3 regions of the Paenibacillus sp. XP01 genome follow, and region 2 is predicted to be linked to each of the others. Evidence: a T-box and tRNA genes for the amino acid it is inferred to sense, from the RefSeq annotation. Region 2 holds a T-box; the other regions hold tRNA genes.
What was found. The T-box of region 2 lies ahead of tyrS (tyrosine--tRNA ligase). A T-box ahead of a tRNA ligase gene usually reads a tRNA of that ligase, here a tRNA-Tyr.

Region 1: it encodes a tRNA-Tyr, which carries the amino acid that the T-box ahead of tyrS (tyrosine--tRNA ligase) is inferred to sense. The anticodon was not compared.
Region 3: it encodes a tRNA-Tyr, which carries the amino acid that the T-box ahead of tyrS (tyrosine--tRNA ligase) is inferred to sense. The anticodon was not compared.

What each region holds. Positions count from the first base shown of each region.
Region 1 is NZ_CP139481.1:405,163-412,518, forward strand. It holds rRNA gene SNR34_RS01895 (23S ribosomal RNA) at 1-2,796, shown strand, start outside; rRNA gene rrf (5S ribosomal RNA) at 2,872-2,988, shown strand; tRNA gene SNR34_RS01905 (tRNA-Ile) at 3,028-3,104, shown strand; tRNA gene SNR34_RS01910 (tRNA-Ala) at 3,139-3,214, shown strand; tRNA gene SNR34_RS01915 (tRNA-Glu) at 3,224-3,295, shown strand; tRNA gene SNR34_RS01920 (tRNA-Val) at 3,305-3,380, shown strand; tRNA gene SNR34_RS01925 (tRNA-Thr) at 3,386-3,461, shown strand; tRNA gene SNR34_RS01930 (tRNA-Asp) at 3,472-3,549, shown strand; tRNA gene SNR34_RS01935 (tRNA-Phe) at 3,737-3,809, shown strand; tRNA gene SNR34_RS01940 (tRNA-Tyr) at 3,821-3,906, shown strand; tRNA gene SNR34_RS01945 (tRNA-Trp) at 3,916-3,989, shown strand; tRNA gene SNR34_RS01950 (tRNA-Lys) at 4,007-4,082, shown strand; tRNA gene SNR34_RS01955 (tRNA-Leu) at 4,093-4,180, shown strand; tRNA gene SNR34_RS01960 (tRNA-Gly) at 4,188-4,262, shown strand; tRNA gene SNR34_RS01965 (tRNA-Arg) at 4,268-4,344, shown strand; tRNA gene SNR34_RS01970 (tRNA-Leu) at 4,358-4,436, shown strand; tRNA gene SNR34_RS01975 (tRNA-Pro) at 4,443-4,516, shown strand; tRNA gene SNR34_RS01980 (tRNA-Gly) at 4,530-4,600, shown strand; gene cdaS (sporulation-specific diadenylate cyclase CdaS) at 5,254-5,883, shown strand; gene SNR34_RS01990 (Glu/Leu/Phe/Val family dehydrogenase) at 6,087-7,193, shown strand; gene SNR34_RS01995 (MFS transporter) at 7,269-7,356, opposite strand, start outside.
Region 2 is NZ_CP139481.1:4,284,356-4,291,711, forward strand. It holds gene SNR34_RS19245 (extracellular solute-binding protein) at 1-512, opposite strand, end outside; gene SNR34_RS19250 (carbohydrate ABC transporter permease) at 552-1,460, opposite strand; gene SNR34_RS19255 (ABC transporter permease) at 1,474-2,397, opposite strand; gene tyrS (tyrosine--tRNA ligase) at 2,824-4,086, opposite strand; T-box leader at 4,223-4,449, opposite strand; gene SNR34_RS19265 (DMP19 family protein) at 4,532-5,095, opposite strand; gene SNR34_RS19270 (protein adenylyltransferase SelO) at 5,270-6,742, opposite strand; gene SNR34_RS19275 (nucleobase:cation symporter-2 family protein) at 6,977-7,356, opposite strand, start outside.
Region 3 is NZ_CP139481.1:5,890,742-5,898,097, forward strand. It holds gene SNR34_RS26515 (helix-turn-helix domain-containing protein) at 60-2,441, shown strand; gene SNR34_RS26520 (class I SAM-dependent methyltransferase) at 2,743-3,570, opposite strand; tRNA gene SNR34_RS26525 (tRNA-Leu) at 3,761-3,839, opposite strand; tRNA gene SNR34_RS26530 (tRNA-Cys) at 3,848-3,921, opposite strand; tRNA gene SNR34_RS26535 (tRNA-Gly) at 3,931-4,005, opposite strand; tRNA gene SNR34_RS26540 (tRNA-Gln) at 4,012-4,086, opposite strand; tRNA gene SNR34_RS26545 (tRNA-His) at 4,093-4,165, opposite strand; tRNA gene SNR34_RS26550 (tRNA-Trp) at 4,190-4,263, opposite strand; tRNA gene SNR34_RS26555 (tRNA-Tyr) at 4,272-4,357, opposite strand; tRNA gene SNR34_RS26560 (tRNA-Thr) at 4,362-4,437, opposite strand; tRNA gene SNR34_RS26565 (tRNA-Phe) at 4,459-4,534, opposite strand; tRNA gene SNR34_RS26570 (tRNA-Asp) at 4,629-4,706, opposite strand; tRNA gene SNR34_RS26575 (tRNA-Met) at 4,734-4,807, opposite strand; tRNA gene SNR34_RS26580 (tRNA-Val) at 4,824-4,899, opposite strand; tRNA gene SNR34_RS26585 (tRNA-Glu) at 4,962-5,033, opposite strand; tRNA gene SNR34_RS26590 (tRNA-Ser) at 5,053-5,141, opposite strand; tRNA gene SNR34_RS26595 (tRNA-Asn) at 5,145-5,220, opposite strand; rRNA gene SNR34_RS26600 (23S ribosomal RNA) at 5,340-7,356, opposite strand, start outside.

The DNA of each region.
Region 1 (7,356 bases), 3.0 Mb from region 2:
AGCTGGCGTAATACCCAGTTACTCTTGTCTGAATACATAGGGCAGGAGAGGCATACCAGGGGAACTGAAACATCTAAGTACCCTGAGGAAGAGAAAACAATAGTGATTCCGTCAGTAGCGGCGAGCGAACGCGGAACAGCCCAAACCAGGGAGCTTGCTCTCTGGGGTTGTGGGACGTCTCACATGGAGTTACAAAGGAGCCGGTTAAACGAAGAGGTCTGGAAAGGCCCGCCATAGAAGGTAAAAGCCCTGTAATTGAAAGTCTGCTCCCTCCGAGACGGATCCCGAGTAGTGCGGGGCACGTGAAACCCCGTATGAATCCGGCAGGACCATCTGCCAAGGCTAAATACTTCCTAGCGACCGATAGTGAAGCAGTACCGTGAGGGAAAGGTGAAAAGCACCCCGGAAGGGGAGTGAAATAGAACCTGAAACCGTGTGCTTACAAGAAGTCAGAGCCCATTTTAGGGGTGATGGCGTGCCTTTTGTAGAATGAACCGGCGAGTTACGTTCCCGTGCAAGGTTAAGGTGAGAAGCCGGAGCCGCAGCGAAAGCGAGTCTGAATAGGGCGACATAGTACGTGGACGTAGACCCGAAACCGGGTGATCTACCCCTGTCCAGGGTGAAGGTGCGGTAACACGCACTGGAGGCCCGAACCCACGCACGTTGAAAAGTGCGGGGATGAGGTGGGGGTAGCGGAGAAATTCCAATCGAACTCGGAGATAGCTGGTTCTCCCCGAAATAGCTTTAGGGCTAGCCTCGGAAAACAGAGTCGTGGAGGTAGAGCACTGATTGGGTGCGGGGCCCGCAAGGGTTACCAAGCTCAGTCAAACTCCGAATGCCATAGACTTACTTCCGGGAGTCAGACAGTGAGTGCTAAGATCCATTGTCAAAAGGGAAACAGCCCAGACCATCAGCTAAGGTCCCCAAGTGTGTGTTAAGTGGGAAAGGATGTGGAGTTGCACAGACAACCAGGATGTTGGCTTAGAAGCAGCCATCATTGAAAGAGTGCGTAATAGCTCACTGGTCGAGTGACTCTGCGCCGAAAATGTAACGGGGCTAAACACACCACCGAAGCTATGGCTTGATCTTATGATCAGGGGTAGGGGAGCGTTGTATAAGGGTTGAAGGTGTACCGTAAGGAGCGCTGGACATTATACAAGTGAGAATGCCGGTATGAGTAACGAAAAGATCAGTGAGAATCTGATCCGCCGAAAGCCTAAGGGTTCCTGAGGAAGGTTCGTCCGCTCAGGGTAAGTCGGGACCTAAGGCGAGGCCGAAAGGCGTAGTCGAAGGACAACAGGTCGAAATTCCTGTACCACCGTAAATCGTTACGAGCGATGGGGGGACGCAGTAGGGTAGTGACGCAGGCTGATGGATGCCTGTCCAAGCAGTGAGGCTGGTTAGTAGGCAAATCCGCTAACCGCAAGGCTGAGCTGTGATGGGGAGTGAAAATTACAGTAGCGAAGGTCATGATCTCACACTGCCAAGAAAAGCCTCTAGCCAGATGAAGGTGCCCGTACCGCAAACCGACACAGGTAGGCGAGAAGAGAATTCTAAGGCGCGCGGAAGAACTCTCGTTAAGGAACTCGGCAAAATGACCCCGTAACTTCGGGAGAAGGGGTGCCCCGGTAGTGTGAATAGCACGAGGGGGCCGCAGTGAAAAGGCCCAAGCGACTGTTTAGCAAAAACACAGGTCTGTGCGAAGCCGTAAGGCGAAGTATACGGGCTGACGCCTGCCCGGTGCTGGAAGGTTAAGGGGAGCGGTTAGGGATTTATCCCGAAGCTGTGAACCGAAGCCCCAGTAAACGGCGGCCGTAACTATAACGGTCCTAAGGTAGCGAAATTCCTTGTCAGGTAAATTCTGACCCGCACGAATGGCGTAACGACTTGGGCGCTGTCTCAACGAGAGATCCGGTGAAATTTTAATACCTGTGAAGATGCAGGTTACCCGCGACAAGACGGAAAGACCCCATGGAGCTTTACTGCAGCTTGATATTGAATTTGGGTACGATCTGTACAGGATAGGTGGGAGCCTGAGAAGCATGAGCGCCAGCTTGTGTGGAGGCACCGTTGGGATACCACCCTGATCGTATCTAGGTTCTAACCTGGTGCCCTAATCGGGTACGGGGACAGTGTCAGGTGGGCAGTTTGACTGGGGCGGTCGCCTCCTAAAGAGTAACGGAGGCGCCCAAAGGTTCCCTCAGAATGGTTGGAAATCATTCGAAGAGTGCAAAGGCATAAGGGAGCTTGACTGCGAGACCTACAAGTCGAGCAGGGACGAAAGTCGGGCTTAGTGATCCGGTGGTACCGCATGGAAGGGCCATCGCTCAACGGATAAAAGCTACCCTGGGGATAACAGGCTTATCTCCCCCAAGAGTCCACATCGACGGGGAGGTTTGGCACCTCGATGTCGGCTCATCGCATCCTGGGGCTGAAGTAGGTCCCAAGGGTTGGGCTGTTCGCCCATTAAAGCGGTACGCGAGCTGGGTTCAGAACGTCGTGAGACAGTTCGGTCCCTATCTGTCGTGGGCGTAGGAAATTTGAGAGGAGCTGTCCTTAGTACGAGAGGACCGGGATGGACGTACCGCTGGTGTACCAGTTGTTCCGCCAGGAGCACCGCTGGGTAGCTATGTACGGACGGGATAAGCGCTGAAAGCATCTAAGCGTGAAGCCCCCCTCAAGATGAGATTTCCCAGTATGTAAGACCCCTTGAAGACGACGAGGTAGATAGGCTGGGGGTGGAAGTGCAGCAATGCATGGAGCTGACCAGTACTAATCGGTCGAGGGCTTATCCAAGAAATGCAGGTTCTAAGATCGCAGATTTCGTTTCGAATCCAGTTTTCAGAGAGCAATCTCTGAACTGAAAAATCGTTTGGTGGCGATGGCGGAGGGGTTCCACACGTTCCCATCCCGAACACGACCGTTAAGCCCTCTAGCGCCGATGGTACTTGGACCGCAGGGTCCTGGGAGAGTAGGAAGCCGCCAAGCGAAACCCCTTAAGGGGCTTTTTTTTCGCCTTATTTGCTTGGGCCCTTAGCTCAGTTGGTTAGAGCGCACCTCTGATAAGGGTGAGGTCGGTGGTTCGAGTCCACCAGGGCCCACCATTTAACTTACAAATCAATAAATCCTACATATTATGGGGCCATAGCTCAGCTGGGAGAGCGCCTGCCTTGCAAGCAGGAGGTCAGCGGTTCGATCCCGCTTGGCTCCACCATTATATCAAGGCCCGTTGGTCAAGGGGTTAAGACACCTCCCTTTCACGGAGGTAACAGGGGTTCGAATCCCCTACGGGTCATAGTAGTATGGAGGCTTAGCTCAGCTGGGAGAGCATCTGCCTTACAAGCAGAGGGTCGGGGGTTCGATCCCCTCAGCCTCCACCATATACGCCGGTGTAGCTCAACTGGTAGAGCAACTGACTTGTAATCAGTAGGTTGGGGGTTCAAGTCCTCTCGCCGGCACCATTTAGTGCCTGGAACCGTGGTGTAGTTGGCCTAACATGCCTGCCTGTCACGCAGGAGATCGCGGGTTCGAATCCCGTCGGTTCCGCCACTTTGAATATTCAGCAGGGATGAGAATCCGTAAATGGGTTCGTCGAAGCATTCACTTCGAGAGCATAAGCTGCGCAGTCTCGAACGAAGTGAGAGTATCCCGTCGGTTCCGCCACTTGAATATTCATCAGGGATGGCAATTCGGTATTGGGTTTGTCAATTCCGCTTTTATCTTTATAAACGAATATGGCTCGGTAGCTCAGTCGGTAGAGCAGAGGACTGAAAATCCTCGTGTCGGCGGTTCGATTCCGTCCCGAGCCACCTTATATTGTGGAGGCTTAGCGAAGTGGCCAAACGCATCAGACTGTAAATCTGCTCCCGTACGGGTTCGGTGGTTCGAATCCATCAGCCTCCACCATTATTTTATAGGGGCATAGTTTAAAGGTAGAACAGCGGTCTCCAAAACCGTTAGTGTGGGTTCAATTCCTGCTGCCCCTGCCAGAGAATTTTTTTAGTAAGAGCCATTAGCTCAGTTGGTAGAGCACCTGACTTTTAATCAGGGTGTCGAAGGTTCGAGTCCTTCATGGCTCACCAGTTATATTATGCGGTCGTGGCGGAATTGGCAGACGCGCACGGTTCAGGTCCGTGTGGGCTAACCCCCCGTGGAGGTTCGAGTCCTCTCGACCGCACCAATCATATGCGGACGTGGCTCAGCGGTAGAGCATCGCCTTGCCAAGGCGAGGGTCGCGGGTTCGATTCCCGTCGTCCGCTCCAAATATGCGCCCTTAGCTCAGCTGGATAGAGCGTTTGACTACGAATCAAAAGGTCGGGAGTTCGAATCTCTCAGGGCGCGCCATTTAATTAAATAAGCCGGTGTGGCGGAATGGCAGACGCGCTCGACTCAAAATCGAGTGGGAAACCGTGGAGGTTCGAGTCCTCTCACCGGTATGTTTTCGGGATGTAGCTCAGCTTGGTAGAGCACCTGGTTTGGGACCAGGGGGTCGCATGTTCAAATCGTGTCATCCCGATTTTTTATAGGATGCGGGTGTAGTTCAATGGTAGAACTCCAGCCTTCCAAGCTGGTAGCGTGGGTTCGATTCCCATCACCCGCTTAAATTTTTTTGAGACCCTTGTGCGACAAGGGTTTTTTCTTTGCGTAAATTTCGACATACTGATCTCGAAGCAGCATGTCCGCGGTATGCCGTATCCTCAATCCTCGGAGCGATGCCAACCAGGGAGGAATATTCAATTCCACATCCTAGAATTCGGTATCTGTACCGGCCCATCCACAGTTCTGATTTTCGCCCGATCCTCCTAAAGAGTGGAACAACATATTATAAACGCAAAAAGAAATGTAGAAGTATTTAAGAATGCCACGATCCCTGGAGGCGACGCCCTCGATCCTGGAACCCCAATAGTAGTCCAATTCGTCGTCTCTTAATGGTCTGTTTTTAAATTAATGCAAGAAGGATCTGCTTCGCATTTAGACGAACGGGTCCTTTTCTCGATCTTTTGTACGTTTGACAACCATAGACTTCGACCATCACCCAACTTATATTTAAAACACAAAAAAGCTTTTGCGCTGCAAGGGCTTTTTTTGTTGCTTATAGGTGGTGTTCCACCCTGGTAAAAAAGTACCTTTGTTATGATGGCGGAACAGATTATGTAGCATTGCATAGATTGAATGGGCTTATGGGCACGTTAATGAACATTAGGTACCGTGAACGTTGGAAAGGATGAAGACATCACGAAGGAGGAACATTCCATGATCCATCAGCAGGCAGATTGCGACAGTTCATCCATGCGGCAAAAATTGAAGGAGGATCTTCGGCGCGTGGCGAACCGCATGAATGAGACATTGACGCGTTTCGATCAGGATAGCGTCTGTTTGCTGGCACAGTTTGCGGAGATTCGGAACGAGATCAAGAGGGTCGAGGTGCTGGCTGCCTCCTTTTATCTGGACTGCTATTTGTCACCCTTCACGGAGAAATTTGCCGAACTGACGGTGAGTGTGCAGCATTTGTCGGATCGCAGATATGGTGCGTTGATTGTGATCGAACGCGAAATATCGCTTGAGAAGATTATCCATTCCGGCGTTGCCGTGGATGCGAAAGTCACGCATGCCTTGCTGGAATCGCTTTTTATTCCGGGTGCTCCGTTACACGACGGTGCCGTGTTGATTCGTGGCAACCAGATCGTGTCGGCCGGCAACGTGCTTCCCGTCTCGCAGGCCGACGCCATTGGAGGAAAGTTGGGAACCCGTCACCGGGCCGCGCTGGGACTGAGTGAGCTGACGGACGCGATCGTGCTGGTCGTCTCCGAAGAGACGGGACAGGCTTCTTTTGCAGTCGACGGGGAGCTCCATCCAATCAACGTGATAGAGACGATTCAGTAAAGGTTAGGGCCTGCACGGAAAGGAAATATATTGCCCCCAGAAATAAGTAATCCATTCTGACATTAGAAAGCTAGTATGAATATGATCTTTACATGGTTGGTGTCATTGTAATGGAAATAATGAATCGCGTGCGCAACAGAGAGGAGTCAAAAAGACAGAATGATTGATTCGATCGCAAAAACGGTTTGAGGAGACGGTTAGCCATGAATTGGTTTGAAGCAATGGAACGCCATGATTACGAGGAGCTCGTCTTGTGTCAGGATAAATCATCCGGATTGAAGGCGATCATCGCTATCCATGACACAACGCTTGGACCTGCACTGGGCGGGACGCGAATGTGGACATATGCCTCCGAAGATGCAGCCATTGAAGATGCACTGCGGCTTGCCCGCGGAATGACGTACAAACATGCCGTATCCGGCCTGAACCTGGGCGGAGGAAAGGCAGTTATTATCGGGGACCCGCGACGGGACAAAAATGAAGCGATGTTTCGCGCTTTCGGCAGATACGTTCAAGGGTTGAACGGCCGTTATGTGACTGCGGAAGACGTCGGTACGACCGAGGAAGACATGAACCTGATTTATCAGGAGACGGACTACGTTACGGGCATCTCCCCGAGTTACGGTTCATCCGGTAATCCTTCTCCGGCGACGGCCTGGGGCGTATATCGGGGAATGAAGGCAGCAGCCAAGGAGGCACTCGGCACCGATTTACTGGAAGGCAAAACGATAGCCGTGCAAGGCATCGGAAACGTGGCCATGCGTTTATGCGAGTATTTGCATGAGGAGGGAGCCCGCCTGATCGTGACGGATATCCATAAAGACGCTGTGCAGGAAGCGGTGAACCGTTTTGGCGCGACTGCCGTGGATCCCTCGGATATTACTGGCGTCGACTGCGATATTTATGCACCTTGCGCCCTTGGAGGCACCATCAATGACGACACACTTAGGACGCTGAAGGCAAAGGTTGTCGCTGGCTGTGCGAACAACCAGCTCTTGGAGACTCGGCACGGCGACCGACTTCACGAGATGGGCATCGTATATGCGCCTGACTACGTGATTAACGCAGGAGGCGTCATCAACATAGCCGATGAACTCAGCGGGTATAACCGGGAGAGGGCATGGAGCAAGATTGGGGAAATTTACGAAAATCTGGAGAAGGTTTTTGAAATTTCGCGGACGGAAGGTATAGCAACTTACATGGCGGCGGACCGTCTGGCTGAGCGTCGCATTGAATGGATGAAAAACGCGCGCAGTACGTTTCTGCAAAATGGGCATCACGCCCTGAGCTCCCGCAGATTGCGCCGATAAATCAGCATAAGCAAAAAATCAGGAGAGTCCCTTGCAGGATTCTCCTGATTTTTTATATGCGTCGAAACTAGAAGTTTACGGATTGACTGCGGCCTGAGCTTTTCTCTCCGTCAGATAGTAACCGAGAGCAAGCAGCGGCATAATCAATCCGATAAGCGTGGTA
Region 2 (7,356 bases):
GCATATATGTGACCTTCGGGTGTTGTGAATGATTTGCGAATGTCCGGATTTTCATCGAAGAGTTTTTTGAGGTTTGGCGCATATCCTCCGTCAATGTACGGTTCAAGCGCAATCAGCGAGCCTTGGGTTCCGTAAGTAACCTGTTCTGCTGGCGTCAGATCCGCACCGTAGAGCACGTCGGGCAAATCGCCGCTGGCAAAAACGAGGTTTTTCTTTGTGGCGAAGCTGTCTATGGGCGTGAGTCGGAATTCAAATTTAATGTTCGTCAGCTTCTCGGCTTCCTGAATGACAGGCATGGTGTTCCAATCCGCGACACCCACATCCTGGGACATCATGGTCAATGTAATCGGCTCGTCAACGATCGGAAAACCTTCCTGCTTCACCCCTGTCTCCTCCGGCGTCCCCGGTTCGGCGGTTGAACCACCGTCAGAGGCATTCCCGCATGCAGCCAGCAAACTGGCAACTAACGTCAAACTGAGCAGAACCGTCGACTTCTTGCGAACTCCTTTCATGACAACAACTCCCTTTCTGGATGATTTATTTGGTATAGATCAGCCTTTAACCGAACCGATCATGACACCCTGGACGAAGTAGCGTTGCAAAAACGGATATACGATAATCACCGGCAGCGTCGACACAATAATGACCGCGTAACGGACGAGCGCTGCTACCTCCGCTTTGTTGTTGAGCGCGGAAGCGGAAGATCCGTCCATCATGCCGGAGCCTTGGGCAGACATTTCCTGAAGAACGAGAATCTGCCTCAGCACGAGCTGCAGCGGGTATTTTGCCGAATCGTTCAAATAAATCATCGCCGAAAAGTAACTGTTCCAGTGTCCGACGCCATAGAAGAGAGCCATAACGGCAATGATCGGCATCGACAAGGGCAGGACGATGCTAAAAAACAGCTTGAAATTGGAACATCCGTCAATCTGGGCGGCTTCTTGAAGCTCGCCGGGGATGGTTCCTTGAAAGAAGGTACGGGTAACGATAATGTTCCATACCGAGGCCGCGGAAGGCAGAATCAATGCCCACATGCTGTCAATCAGTCCCAACCCTTTGATCAACAGATAACTCGGAACAAGCCCGCCGCCAAAAAACATCGTGACCATGAACATGCCCATAAAAAAACCTCGGCCAACGAAATCCTTTCTGCTAAGCGCATAAGCCGCCGGAATGGTGACCATGAGATTCACTGCCGTACCCACGACCGTATATAAAATGGTGTTTGCGTAACCTGACCAGATCCTCTGATCCTGAAGCACTCTCTGGTACCCTTCGAACGTAATGTCCTTGGGAAAGAGCCACATCGCACCGGAAGCGACCTCTTTGGGATTGCTGATCGAAGCACTGATCATGTATGCCAACGGATAAGCAACAAGCAGAAACGCGATGGTGACGAAAATATAATTCAGTGTCAGAAAAATCCGGTCTTGCCTCGTTTCTTTGATGCCTGTTGTCATTCTGCTACCTCCTTTACCACAGACTGTTCTCACTCGTTTTGCGCACGACTTGATTGACCGTAATGAGCAGAATCGCGTTAATGACGGAATTGAACAACCCGACGGCGGTGGAGAAGCTGTATTGTGCATTTTCCAGACCGGAGCGGTAGACGAATGTTGAAATCACATCGGACGACTCCATGTTTAACGGGTTTTGCATTAAAAGAATTTTCTCAAACCCCACGCCCAGCAAACTTCCCATATTCAGAATGAGCAAAATGGTCATCGTTGGCACCAGCACGGGAATGTTGATGTGACGAATGCGCTGCATCCGGTTCGCTCCGTCAATGATCGCCGCTTCATGAAGGCCCGGGTCGACGGCTGACAAGGCGGCAAGATAAATGATCGTGCCCCACCCTGCGCTCTGCCATACGCCAGAGAGAACGTAGACCGTCTTGAACCAGGCCGGGCTTGTCAGAAAAGCAGGTGCATCGATGCCCACCCATTCGATCAAACGAATAACGATGCCTGTGGACGGCGACAGGAAAGCAATGATCATGCCGACCATCACTACGATGGAGATGAAATGCGGCGCGTAAGTGACCGTTTGCACCCATTTTTTGAAACGTTTGTGTTTCAGTTCATTGAAGGCCAGCGCCAAAATGATCGGGATCGGAAAACCAACCGCCAGCTCATACAAACTGATCGCCAGCGTGTTCCACATCAAGTCCCAAAAATAATACGAATCAAAAAAACGGTTGAAGTGATCGAAACCCGTCCATGCGCTTCCAAAAATACCGCGGGCCGGATTGTAATTTTTGAACGCAATCTGGATGCCGTACATCGGTCCGTAATGGAAAATAAGGAAATACAAAAATGCCGGCGCAATGAACAGATAGAGCTCCCAGTTTTTCCAGACCTTCTTCCATCGTTTCTTGTTGATCTTGGCCCTGTTCAGGACCTCCTGCCGATGGATCGGATTGACTTCCTGCACGCCGGATCGCCTCCCTCTGCTTGGTTTACATGTCAGCTTTGCTTGCGCACCTTCATGTTAACGATAGTGGATCATGCTTTTTTTCGTAAACATGTGATTTTAGCGCATCCCCCACCCTTGATGCATCAACGCTTCCCGTCGTTGCGGCATCATTTTGACCATTGGTGAATGTGTTGTTTTCGCTCAAAAGGAAGCGGTTACAATTTCCCGAAGTGGAAAAATGGCAATTGAAAGAATGCGGAGTTGTTGATCTAGATGGCGATGATTTTACATTGCGCCGATAATAATGAACGTATAGCGACAGGTTATATCACATAAACAAAACATGAATAAGACGTAACAAAAGCCATGTTCCAAATGGAACATGGCCTCAGCACATGAATCGAATGCTTACCCCTGCAGCTTCACAAGGCTGTAATTCTTTTTGCCTTTGCGGATAATGATAAACTTGCCGCCGATGGCATGCTCTGCCGAAATGGTGAAGTCGAGCTCGGTTACTTTCTCCCCGTTCATGGAGATGGCACCCTTCGTGATGTCTTCGCGGGCTTGGCGTTTGGATGGCTCCAGACCAAGATCCACAAGCCAGTCAACGATGTTCTTCGCCTCGCCGTTGGTTTCGAACGTTGGCATTTCCTTAAAGCCTTGCTCGATCTCGTCCGCTGTCAGCGAGCGAATGTCGCCGCTGAACAATGCGGCGGTAATGCGCTTGGCTTGTTCCAGCATTTCTTCGCCATGCACGAAACGGGTCATTTCTTCGGCAAGCGCCTTTTGCGCCTCGCGTTTGTGCGGCTCGGTTTCCACTTTTTCCGCCAACGCTTCGATTTCTTCTTTGGACAAGAACGTAAAGTATTTCAAGTATTTGATGACGTCGCGATCATCGGTATTCGCCCAGAACTGGTAGAATTCGAACGGCGTCGTTTTGTTTGGATCCAGCCAGATCGAGCCCCCGGCCGATTTGCCGAATTTCGTTCCGTCCGCTTTGAGCATCAGCGGGATGGTCAAACCAAACGCTTTGGCATCAGGGCCTTCTTTTTTGCGGATCAGGTCAAGACCGCTTGTAATGTTGCCCCATTGGTCGGAACCGCCGATTTGCAGCTGCACGTCTTCGTTTTGGAACAAATGCAGGTAATCGAGCGATTGCAGGATCTGGTACGAGAATTCCGTGAAGGAGATGCCGCCTTCCAGTCTGCTCGCCACGACATCCTTCGCAAGCATCGTGTTCAGGTTGAAGTTTTTGCCGTAGTCGCGCAAAAATTCGATCACATTGATTTTGTGCGTCCAGTCGTAGTTGTTCACCAGGCGTACCTGATTGTCGCCTTCCGTAATGAACAATTTTTTCATCTGTGCCGTCAAGGCGTTTACGTTCTCCTGCACCTGTTCCAGCGTTTGCAAGGAACGTTCGGACTGGCGCCCGCTCGGGTCTCCGATCGTGCCGGTTGCGCCGCCGATCAGAATGACCGGACGATGCCCTGCTAATTGGAAACGCTTGAGCATCATGAACGGAATAAGATGTCCGATATGCATGCTGTCGCCGGTAGGGTCAACGCCGCAGTACAGCGAAATGGATTTCGATTCGACCAGCTCGCGCAGGCCCTCCGCATCCGTTTGCTGGTTAATGGCATCGCGCCATTGCAGTTCGTCCAAAATATTCAACACAAACAACCCCTTTTCTAAAGTTAAAGAAATCATGAATACGCGTGATGAAGACACACTGCGCAGAACTTTGCCACGGCAAGCTACCTGTCCATGGCCAAAAAACAAAAAAATCGCCACCCGGTCTGCACGCAGACACAGGGACGATTGAATAACCGTGGTACCACCCAGTTTGCATGAACAGCCTGACGTTGCACGCTGCCCATACCACTTATGACGAAATAACGTTCGCCAAACCCGCTTGGCATTACCCAAGATACTCCAGAGTGTACTTCGCAGTCCTTGTATGTGTCAGGTTCCATCAACCCCTGACTTTCTGGAAACAGGGACAAAGCTGCTACTGCGCTCCTTCAACGTAATTCATGTTTCAGATTATAGACAGTATATCCGAACGTTTGAACGTTTGCAAGCCGTTTTCCTCAATGGAATGTTGCCATACCAAGTATTATGGAACGGCGATTTTCAACGTTCTGGCGTAATGTTCATACGCCTTGGGGGCAATTTGGCTTTCTCCGTTCCAGAACCGTTGATCCAGCGTATCCAACTGCTGCTCCTCCTGGTCCGTCAGAAACCGGGGGATATCCCACAGTTCCGTCAGGCGTTCATCGTTCTCCAGATGTCGGATGCAATCGAAACAAGCGTTCACGTAGGTTAGCTCGTCTGCGGCTCCGATCGTTTGCAGCGCACGAACCGCATGGACCAGCGCTTCCTCCCCCCAATTGCAAAAAAACTGCACAAAACCGCCGTTGAACACATCCGCCTCCAGCAGCCACAATGCGGCGATTTCCTGTTGTTCTGGCGTGAGGTCGCCCCATCCCCGTGCGGAGTTGTTTTTCAAGCTTACGAAAGCGATGGCATAGTCGTACCACAAATCATGTATATCGTTATTGTCCAACAGAATGATCCCTCCCCAATAGAGAACCACATCTTTATCGTCCAGTTGTCGTTCGTACACCTCGCTGCCCCGTTCATGGATGCGAACGACAAATCCCTGATCGGATACCTTCACACAAGGGGCGCCATCTTCCCGAAATGTCGAAAATCTGCGATTGACATAACCCTCCATCTGTTCACTAGGAAAGTCCGTGAAATCCGAACAAGGCTAATACCTTCTCCCGCAACCGGGACAAGCTTCGCAGCTCTGACAAACGGCTTCCTCCCTCCAAGCTATCCGCCTCGTTCGTTAGGTACCGCAGAACGTGCGATAGTTCGGGTCGCAAGCCATGGGTGCAGCGGCGTACTCCGCCTGTTCGGAACTATGGGCATAGGGATTCTTCAACACGGCAAGCAGCTTGTTCATCACGCTGTAATCGCCATGCTGCTCTGCGCGCTCCAACGCTTCCTCCACCCGATGATTGCGCGGAATGATCGCAGGATTGGTCTTGCTCATCTGTTCGCGCACGGCCTCCGGGCCCTGTTCCTGTCTCGCGAGTCTGGCTTGCCAGCGTGCATGCCAATTCGCAAATTCCGCATCGTCGCTCAGCCCATGACCGACCGCCTGCCCAAAGGTTAGTGCCACGAACGTGTTCGTGTAATCAGCCTGGTGTTTCTCCATGAGGTCCAGCAAGTCTTTGACCAGTTCTTCGTCCGCCGCTTCTGCGTTAAACAGCCCCAACTTGGTACGCATACCCGCCAACCAATGATGATGATACAATTCGGAAAAGGAAGAGATGGCATCCTGTGCCATTTGCACGGCCTGTTCTTCGTCAGTATGCAGCAATGGCAGCAGCGATTCCGCAAAGCGCGCCAAATTCCAGCCTCCGATATAAGGCTGATTGCTGTAAGCATAACGTCCCTGGGTATCAATCGAACTGAACACCGTCGCCGGATTATAGTTATCCATAAAAGCACAAGGGCCATAGTCGATCGTCTCGCCGCTGATCGTCATGTTGTCCGTATTCATCACGCCGTGGATAAAACCGATTTGCTGCCATTTCGCAATTAAGGCAGCTTGACGCCGTATAACGTTTTCGAGCAAACGCAAATACCTGTCATCGTCTGCTGCCAGTTCGGCATAATGCCGCTGAATGGCATAATCGGCCAATGCTCTAAGGTCATCCACATTGCCCAGAGCGGCTGCATATTGGAACGTCCCAACGCGCAAGTGGCTTGCCGCCACTCTCGTCAGAACGGCACCCGGCCGCTCCGTCTCGCGATAGATCGTTTCGCCCGTGGATACCACGGCCAAAATACGGGTTGTCGGAACGCCCAGCGCTTGCATCGCTTCGCTAATGATATATTCGCGCAGCATCGGCCCGATCGCGGCTCTTCCGTCCCCCGCGCGGGAATACGGCGTAACGCCGGACCCTTTTAACTGAATGTCCATTCGTTCGCCGGCCGGCGTCAGCTGTTCACCGATGAGCAGCGCACGTCCATCGCCCAACCTGTTGAAATGGCCGAATTGATGCCCTGCATAAGCCTGCGCCAACGGCTCCGATCCGACCGGATTTCGGTTGCCCGCAAAGATTTCGACGTTTTCCTCCTGTTCCAGCAGGTCTGCATTCAACCCGAGCGATGCCGCTAACGCGTCATTCAACACCAATAATTTGGGGCGAGCAACGGGCTGGGCGGATTGCTTCGTATAAAAAACGGATGGCAGCCTGGCATAGCTATTGTCCAGATTCCATCCGGCATCCATCAGTTGCTTCTGCATCATGATCACCTCTCCTTTGTTATATTGTTCGATATGGTTCCTCATAACATTCATCGTTTACGGCGGTCATGAAAAAACTGTAGCATATTTGCCTTATTTTTGCATGGTTCGGCTTATTGAACTTTTCAATATGACCTTTCAAAAAGCAAAAAGTCCATGCGCGCTCTGAAGAACGCGATGAACTTTTAGCAAGCCGACTGAATGGAAAACGATGCTTTATGTGCGCTTAATTCAACGTCAAGAATGTGCTTCGTTCGCCTGCGAAGGGGACGACTGAAGCGGAATGCTTTCTTTTTTGATGCCGAGATTGAAAAATACGTTGAGCAGAATGGCAGACAAACTGCCTGTAATGATGCCATCGCTGACGATGATGCGGATCGCTTGCGGCAGCTGGGCAAACAAGTCGGGAACTGCCGTCACCCCGAGGCCAAGCGACACCGAGCACGCGAGGATCAGCAAGTTCGACTGTTTGCTGAAGTCAACGGATTGCAGCATTTTAACGCCGGACGACACTACCATGCCGAACAGCACAACCGTTGCCCCGCCTAGCACGGCACTCGGGATAATGGTTGCGAAAGCGGCGATTTTCGGGATCAAACCGAGGAAAACAAGGATGC
Region 3 (7,356 bases), 1.6 Mb from region 2:
TAAGCGTTTACTAAAATAGAGTTGAAACCAACTTCATTCCAGAACGTCAGGAGTTGACTATGGGAGCACACAGTTATCTTCATCGGATGATCATTTTTGGCATGCTGTTAAGCACTCTCCCCATGCTGTTAACCGGAATTGCCGCTTTTTTCTATACAACGAACCAGAGCGAGCTGCATCAGCTTCAGACGAACAAACAGCTGCTGAATCAGATGCAGTCCAACGTAGAACATAAACTCGGTACTATAAGCTACATGCTGGATCAAGCAACACGTTGGCCAGCCACGCTGGAGCAGCTGTCAGCCCCACGCCTCGACGCGAAGACACCCAGCGCCGACCGGCTGCAGACCGAATTTCAAAATATGCGTTCCTGGGAGCCTTCCATGGATATCGCGCTCATTAACCAAACGCAGGACTGGCTGATCGATCATGCCGGAATGTATTTAAGCACAGAATTTCCGCTGGCTCTTCCCATGAAAGAAATGCTCTCGAAAACGTTAACGTCCGGTTGGCAGCTCATACCCTCGAGCGTGTTCAACAACCCGGAACACATCTCGGATAACGGTTGCATCTATCATATTGCCCTTGCCAGGCCAGTTCCGCACCTGAGTGCGCCGACCCATTCCGCTGTCATTGCAGGAATTCCTGCCTGCTCGTTGCAAAGCCCGGCCGATATGGAGCAAACCTCGGCTGCAGGCTTAATTATCGTCAACCGGGAACAACGCATTTTGGCCCATCCCAACCCCGCTTATATCGGCAAGCCGCTTGCGGGAATGGATATGCGGGAAGAAGAGTCTGGAAACAACATGTCTGAACGGCTGCCTTCGGCATCATCCCATGCAGCGGGAGAAGCCAAAGTACGTCTGGGCGACTCGCGGTACTCTTTGTCCTACACCCAATCCTCATTAAGAGGCTGGACCTACATGCTTTTGACGCCAATGAACGTGCTGACCCAGGAATACACGCGCATCGCCGAGCATACCCTGCATGTCAGCCTGATCATGTTGTTGGTCTCTTTAGGGTTAACCTGGCTAGGCTCCAAACGAATGCATGTCCCGATTCGCAAACTGTTGGCCCATGTCGGCCTTCATTACCATCCATCCGTGCGTCAAGCGATGGCTAAGAAGCGTGCAAATGCTTTCCCCACTGAGTTCGAGCAGATTCAGGCACGCTTTACGCAGATGGTGGATTCCAGCTCACGGCTTGAAAACCGCCTGAATCAGTACGTGCTTCAAATGCGTGTTTTTTTTGTCATGGACATGCTTCTTGGCAAATGCTCCCCTTCGGCTCTTCAAAGCGGCTTGATTGAGCATGGGTACGGTCACTATCTGGACCAGTGGCAACATGTTGCCGTTATTGTCATTCAGGCAGATCTTGTGCATCAATCCAAGTATACGGTGAGCGATCTCGATTTATTGTTGTTCGCCGTGCAAAATATGATGGAGGAAACGTTAGACGAACATCACCAGCTATACCCTGTAGTATTGGAACAAACTGTAGTCACTATATTGGGGGACGCTGAATCGGATCCGGTGAAATTTGCCGCACATCTGCATGCCATGACCGGACAATTGCAGCAGCAGGTCGAACAAGTGCTTCAACTCACAGTGAGCATCGGGTTCAGCCAACCTTGGACATCTCTCCTGCAAGTACATCGTGCCTATTCCGAGGCCTTAAAAGCACTGCACCAGCGTTTGCGGCTGGGCACAGGCATTATCATTCAATATGAGCAGCCGATTCATAGCAGCAGCCCAGCATCTATCAGTTATCCTTCATCCTTGGAGTACGCTCTCGTTCAAGCGATTCAGGCCGGCGACGAAGGTGAAGCGGAAATGCTGCTGTCCCAGATGCTCGAGCATGTTCTGGATCCGGAATGCCATTCTGAAGATTATCATCTGGCTCTGGCCCGACTGCTCACCCGTATTCTGCAGATGCTGCATGAGAGCGGGATTCGGCTTGATCCGACAACTTCCGGCCATGATTCATTGTACAAGGAACTATTTAACCTTCGATACGCCTCAGAAGTGGAGCATTGGTTCAGTCAGCGGATGATCAAACCCATCATTTTGCTTTTCAAGGAGAGACAAGTTACACAGTACCGTCATATTTCGGACAAAATGATTGCGATCATCCATCAGGAATATGATAGAGATCTCACGCTAGAGGAGTGTGCTGCCAGGCTTCACTATAATGCCAACTACTTAAGCAGTGTGTTCCGCAAGGAAACGGGATCGTCATTCAGCGAATATTTGGCCAAACATCGGTTCACCATCGCCAAAAGATGGTTGGAAGAAACGGATCTGACCGTAAAGGACATCTCTAACCGGCTTCAGTATAACAATCCGCAAAACTTCATCCGTTCCTTCCGCAAATGGGAGGGAATAACCCCGGGCCAATACCGGCTTCGGCAGCAGAACCTGCATGCCGAAAGACAGGTTTAATTTCTAATGAGCTGCCCAGGCCATGAAATACATTCGCTGTTCTATAGCTGCAATCCAGTTTTCTGAAGGATAATTTTTGAAAATTTTCGGGTTTCCTCTATCATATGAGCTTCAGCCCGTTCTAAAAACCTGTTTGAAGGAGCACTACGAGGGATTTGGTCTGTTATTTATGGGGAGAATCCATTTCGTGAAAGGGTACAAGGTATACCTCGGAACCATGCATGCAAAAGGGGCAGCTTCCACTGCCCCCTTGGTTTTTCTGATCATACTATTATATGAACAACCGTTCGTAACTTCATGCTTATTTCCGTACAGTTTTCATCTGAGGTTGATCGAGTTGAATCAATATTTTTCCGAATCGTCCTCCCCGCGTAAACGTGACGACGTCATCCGAAAATGTCTTTCTAATGTGCACTTCAGCAAGTCGCAGAGTCTGTTCATCCGTTGGCAGCTTGTACGTTTTGAGCCATTCCGGCAGCTTATGCACGACATCCTCCAACGGCATCTCCAACGTAGTCGTTTCTTTGGTGATAATGCTCGTATAAGAATACCCCTTCAAATATAGAAGCTGTTGGATGTATGCCATATCTCCTGCTCTGAATGTCGATTTTACCCCCAACACCTCTTTCAACTCATCCATTAGGGTGTGCTCGCGTGGAGCCGCCATCGTGCTGATATACACATATTGCCTGGCGCAGAGGATGGCTTGTTCCACCGTCTCCCAGTCGGACATGGCTGGACACATGGAGGCAAACACCAAGTCGAACTTCTTTTCCCAGCCTTTGTCCTGAATGGACAATTCCTCAAAACGTTCCGACACAATGTCGATCCTGGATCTTAATTCGGCAGGAATGGTTTCTTTCATCAAAGCGGTCAGAAAATGCGAAGGTTCAACAGCAGTAACCGTTGCTCCTTTTTCCGCGAATGGTATGCTGAACGCACCTGAGGCGGCGCCGACATCCAGTATCGTTAACCCCTTATATTCGACGCCCTGATTCTCAATCCAGCCCATAATACGACCAGAACGTTGTTTGCCTTCTTCCGTGAACGACTGATGGTGATATTCTCTGGCCCACCGTTCAAAGGCTTCCTCCGTATCGAACGGATAGCTCCCTTTCCTGGGAGGCATGGACACCTTTCTCTTTCTCCAGGCTTCTTCCCAAAGAGATAGGTCAAATAATAATTGCGAATAATCGTGTTCTGTATGCAAATCCGGCACTGTACTCCCACCTAATCATTTCATTTTGTAAGCATATAGATAAACAAAAAAAACAGCCCATTAGATGTAATCTCTACTGGACTGTTTTCTTAATACTGAATACCGGCGAGAGGACTCGAACCTCCACGGTTTCCCACTCGATTTTGAGTCGAGCGCGTCTGCCATTCCGCCACGCCGGCATATTTACTGGAGGCGCCACCCAGATTCGAACTGGGGATAAAGCTTTTGCAGAGCTGTGCCTTACCACTTGGCTATGGCGCCATATTCTATTGGAGCGGACGACGGGAATCGAACCCGCGACCCTCGCCTTGGCAAGGCGATGCTCTACCGCTGAGCCACGTCCGCAAATAATGGCTGGGGATATAGGATTTGAACCTATGCATGACGGAGTCAAAGTCCGTTGCCTTACCGCTTGGCTAATCCCCACTAGAGGGCGATCGAGGGGAATTGAACCCCCGAATGCCGGATCCACAAACCGGTGCGTTAACCACTTCGCCACGATCGCCATAATACATAATTAATAAAGAATTGGCAGGGGCAGCAGGAATTGAACCCACACTAACGGTTTTGGAGACCGCTGTTCTACCTTTAAACTATGCCCCTAAAAGCAATGGTGGAGGCTGATGGATTCGAACCACCGAACCCGTACGGGAGCAGATTTACAGTCTGATGCGTTTGGCCACTTCGCTAAGCCTCCACAATGGTGCCGGCGAGAGGACTTGAACCCCCAACCTACTGATTACAAGTCAGTTGCTCTACCAATTGAGCTACACCGGCATATTCGATTATTAGATTCAATGGTGGCTCGGGACGGAATCGAACCGCCGACACGAGGATTTTCAGTCCTCTGCTCTACCGACTGAGCTACCGAGCCATAATAAAGTTAATCTTGAAACGTTGCACTTTATCCAGGCGTCAGTGCCTTACAGCAGATTTAGTGAACAGCTTCCTCAATGTTTGAAAGAAAATGGCGGAACCGACGGGATTCGAACCCGCGATCTCCTGCGTGACAGGCAGGCATGTTAGGCCAACTACACCACGGTTCCAAGATCCCTTATTTAAAATAAGTTCAATTGCGGGGGCAGGATTTGAACCTGCGGCCTTCGGGTTATGAGCCCGACGAGCTACCGGGCTGCTCCACCCCGCGTCGTTAAAAAAGTATATGGTGGAGGCTGAGGGGATCGAACCCCCGACCCTCTGCTTGTAAGGCAGATGCTCTCCCAGCTGAGCTAAGCCTCCGAACGAGACATTTATGATCATATCATATAATCGATGATAAAATCAAGTCTTTTGGATAAACATGACCCGTAGGGGATTCGAACCCCTGTTACCTCCGTGAAAGGGAGGTGTCTTAACCCCTTGACCAACGGGCCTTGCATTTAAAAATCAGAACGGAGAGAGAGGGATTCGAACCCTCGAGACGCTTTTGGCGCCTACACGATTTCCAATCGTGCTCCTTCGGCCAACTCGGACACCTCTCCATATGGCTCCCCGAACAGGACTCGAACCTGTGACAACTCGATTAACAGTCGAGTGCTCTACCAACTGAGCTATCAGGGAATATTGTTTTGTATTGAAAAACGATCCGCACATCAACTGATGTACCCGTTTTTCACTCAGAGATTGCTCTCTGAAAACTGGATTCGAAACGAAACTTGCGATCTTAGAACCTGCATTTCTTGGATAAGCCCTCGACCGATTAGTACTGGTCAGCTCCATGCATTGCTGCACTTCCACCCCCAGCCTATCTACCTCGTCGTCTTCAAGGGGTCTTACATACTGGGAAATCTCATCTTGAGGGGGGCTTCACGCTTAGATGCTTTCAGCGCTTATCCCGTCCGTACATAGCTACCCAGCGGTGCTCCTGGCGGAACAACTGGTACACCAGCGGTACGTCCATCCCGGTCCTCTCGTACTAAGGACAGCTCCTCTCAAATTTCCTACGCCCACGACAGATAGGGACCGAACTGTCTCACGACGTTCTGAACCCAGCTCGCGTACCGCTTTAATGGGCGAACAGCCCAACCCTTGGGACCTACTTCAGCCCCAGGATGCGATGAGCCGACATCGAGGTGCCAAACCTCCCCGTCGATGTGGACTCTTGGGGGAGATAAGCCTGTTATCCCCAGGGTAGCTTTTATCCGTTGAGCGATGGCCCTTCCATGCGGTACCACCGGATCACTAAGCCCGACTTTCGTCCCTGCTCGACTTGTAGGTCTCGCAGTCAAGCTCCCTTATGCCTTTGCACTCTTCGAATGATTTCCAACCATTCTGAGGGAACCTTTGGGCGCCTCCGTTACTCTTTAGGAGGCGACCGCCCCAGTCAAACTGCCCACCTGACACTGTCCCCGTACCCGATTAGGGCACCAGGTTAGAACCTAGATACGATCAGGGTGGTATCCCAACGGTGCCTCCACACAAGCTGGCGCTCATGCTTCTCAGGCTCCCACCTATCCTGTACAGATCGTACCCAAATTCAATATCAAGCTGCAGTAAAGCTCCATGGGGTCTTTCCGTCTTGTCGCGGGTAACCTGCATCTTCACAGGTATTAAAATTTCACCGGATCTCTCGTTGAGACAGCGCCCAAGTCGTTACGCCATTCGTGCGGGTCAGAATTTACCTGACAAGGAATTTCGCTACCTTAGGACCGTTATAGTTACGGCCGCCGTTTACTGGGGCTTCGGTTCACAGCTTCGGGATTGCTCCCTAACCGCTCCCCTTAACCTTCCAGCACCGGGCAGGCGTCAGCCCGTATACTTCGCCTTACGGCTTCGCACAGACCTGTGTTTTTGCTAAACAGTCGCTTGGGCCTTTTCACTGCGGCCCCCTCGTGCTATTCACACTACCGGGGCACCCCTTCTCCCGAAGTTACGGGGTCATTTTGCCGAGTTCCTTAACGAGAGTTCTTCCGCGCGCCTTAGAATTCTCTTCTCGCCTACCTGTGTCGGTTTGCGGTACGGGCACCTTCATCTGGCTAGAGGCTTTTCTTGGCAGTGTGAGATCATGACCTTCGCTACTGTAATTTTCACTCCCCATCACAGCTCAGCCTTGCGGTTAGCGGATTTGCCTACTAACCAGCCTCACTGCTTGGACAGGCATCCATCAGCCTGCGTCACTACCCTACTGCGTCCCCCCATCGCTCATAACGATTTACGGTGGTACAGGAATTTCGACCTGTTGTCCTTCGACTACGCCTTTCGGCCTCGCCTTAGGTCCCGACTTACCCTGAGCGGACGAGCCTTCCTCAGGAACCCTTAGGCTTTCGGCGGATCAGATTCTCACTGATCTTTTCGTTACTCATACCGGCATTCTCACTTGTATAATGTCCAGCGCTCCTTACGGTACACCTTCAACCCTTATACAACGCTCCCCTACCCCTGATCATAAGATCAAGCCATAGCTTCGGTGGTGTGTTTAGCCCCGTTACATTTTCGGCGCAGAGTCACTCGACCAGTGAGCTATTACGCACTCTTTCAATGATGGCTGCTTCTAAGCCAACATCCTGGTTGTCTGTGCAACTCCACATCCTTTCCCACTTAACACACACTTGGGGACCTTAGCTGATGGTCTGGGCTGTTTCCCTTTTGACAATGGATCTTAGCACTCACTGTCTGACTCCCGGAAGTAAGTCTATGGCATTCGGAGTTTGACTGAGCTTGGTAACCCTTGCGGGCCCCGCACCCAATCAGTGCTCT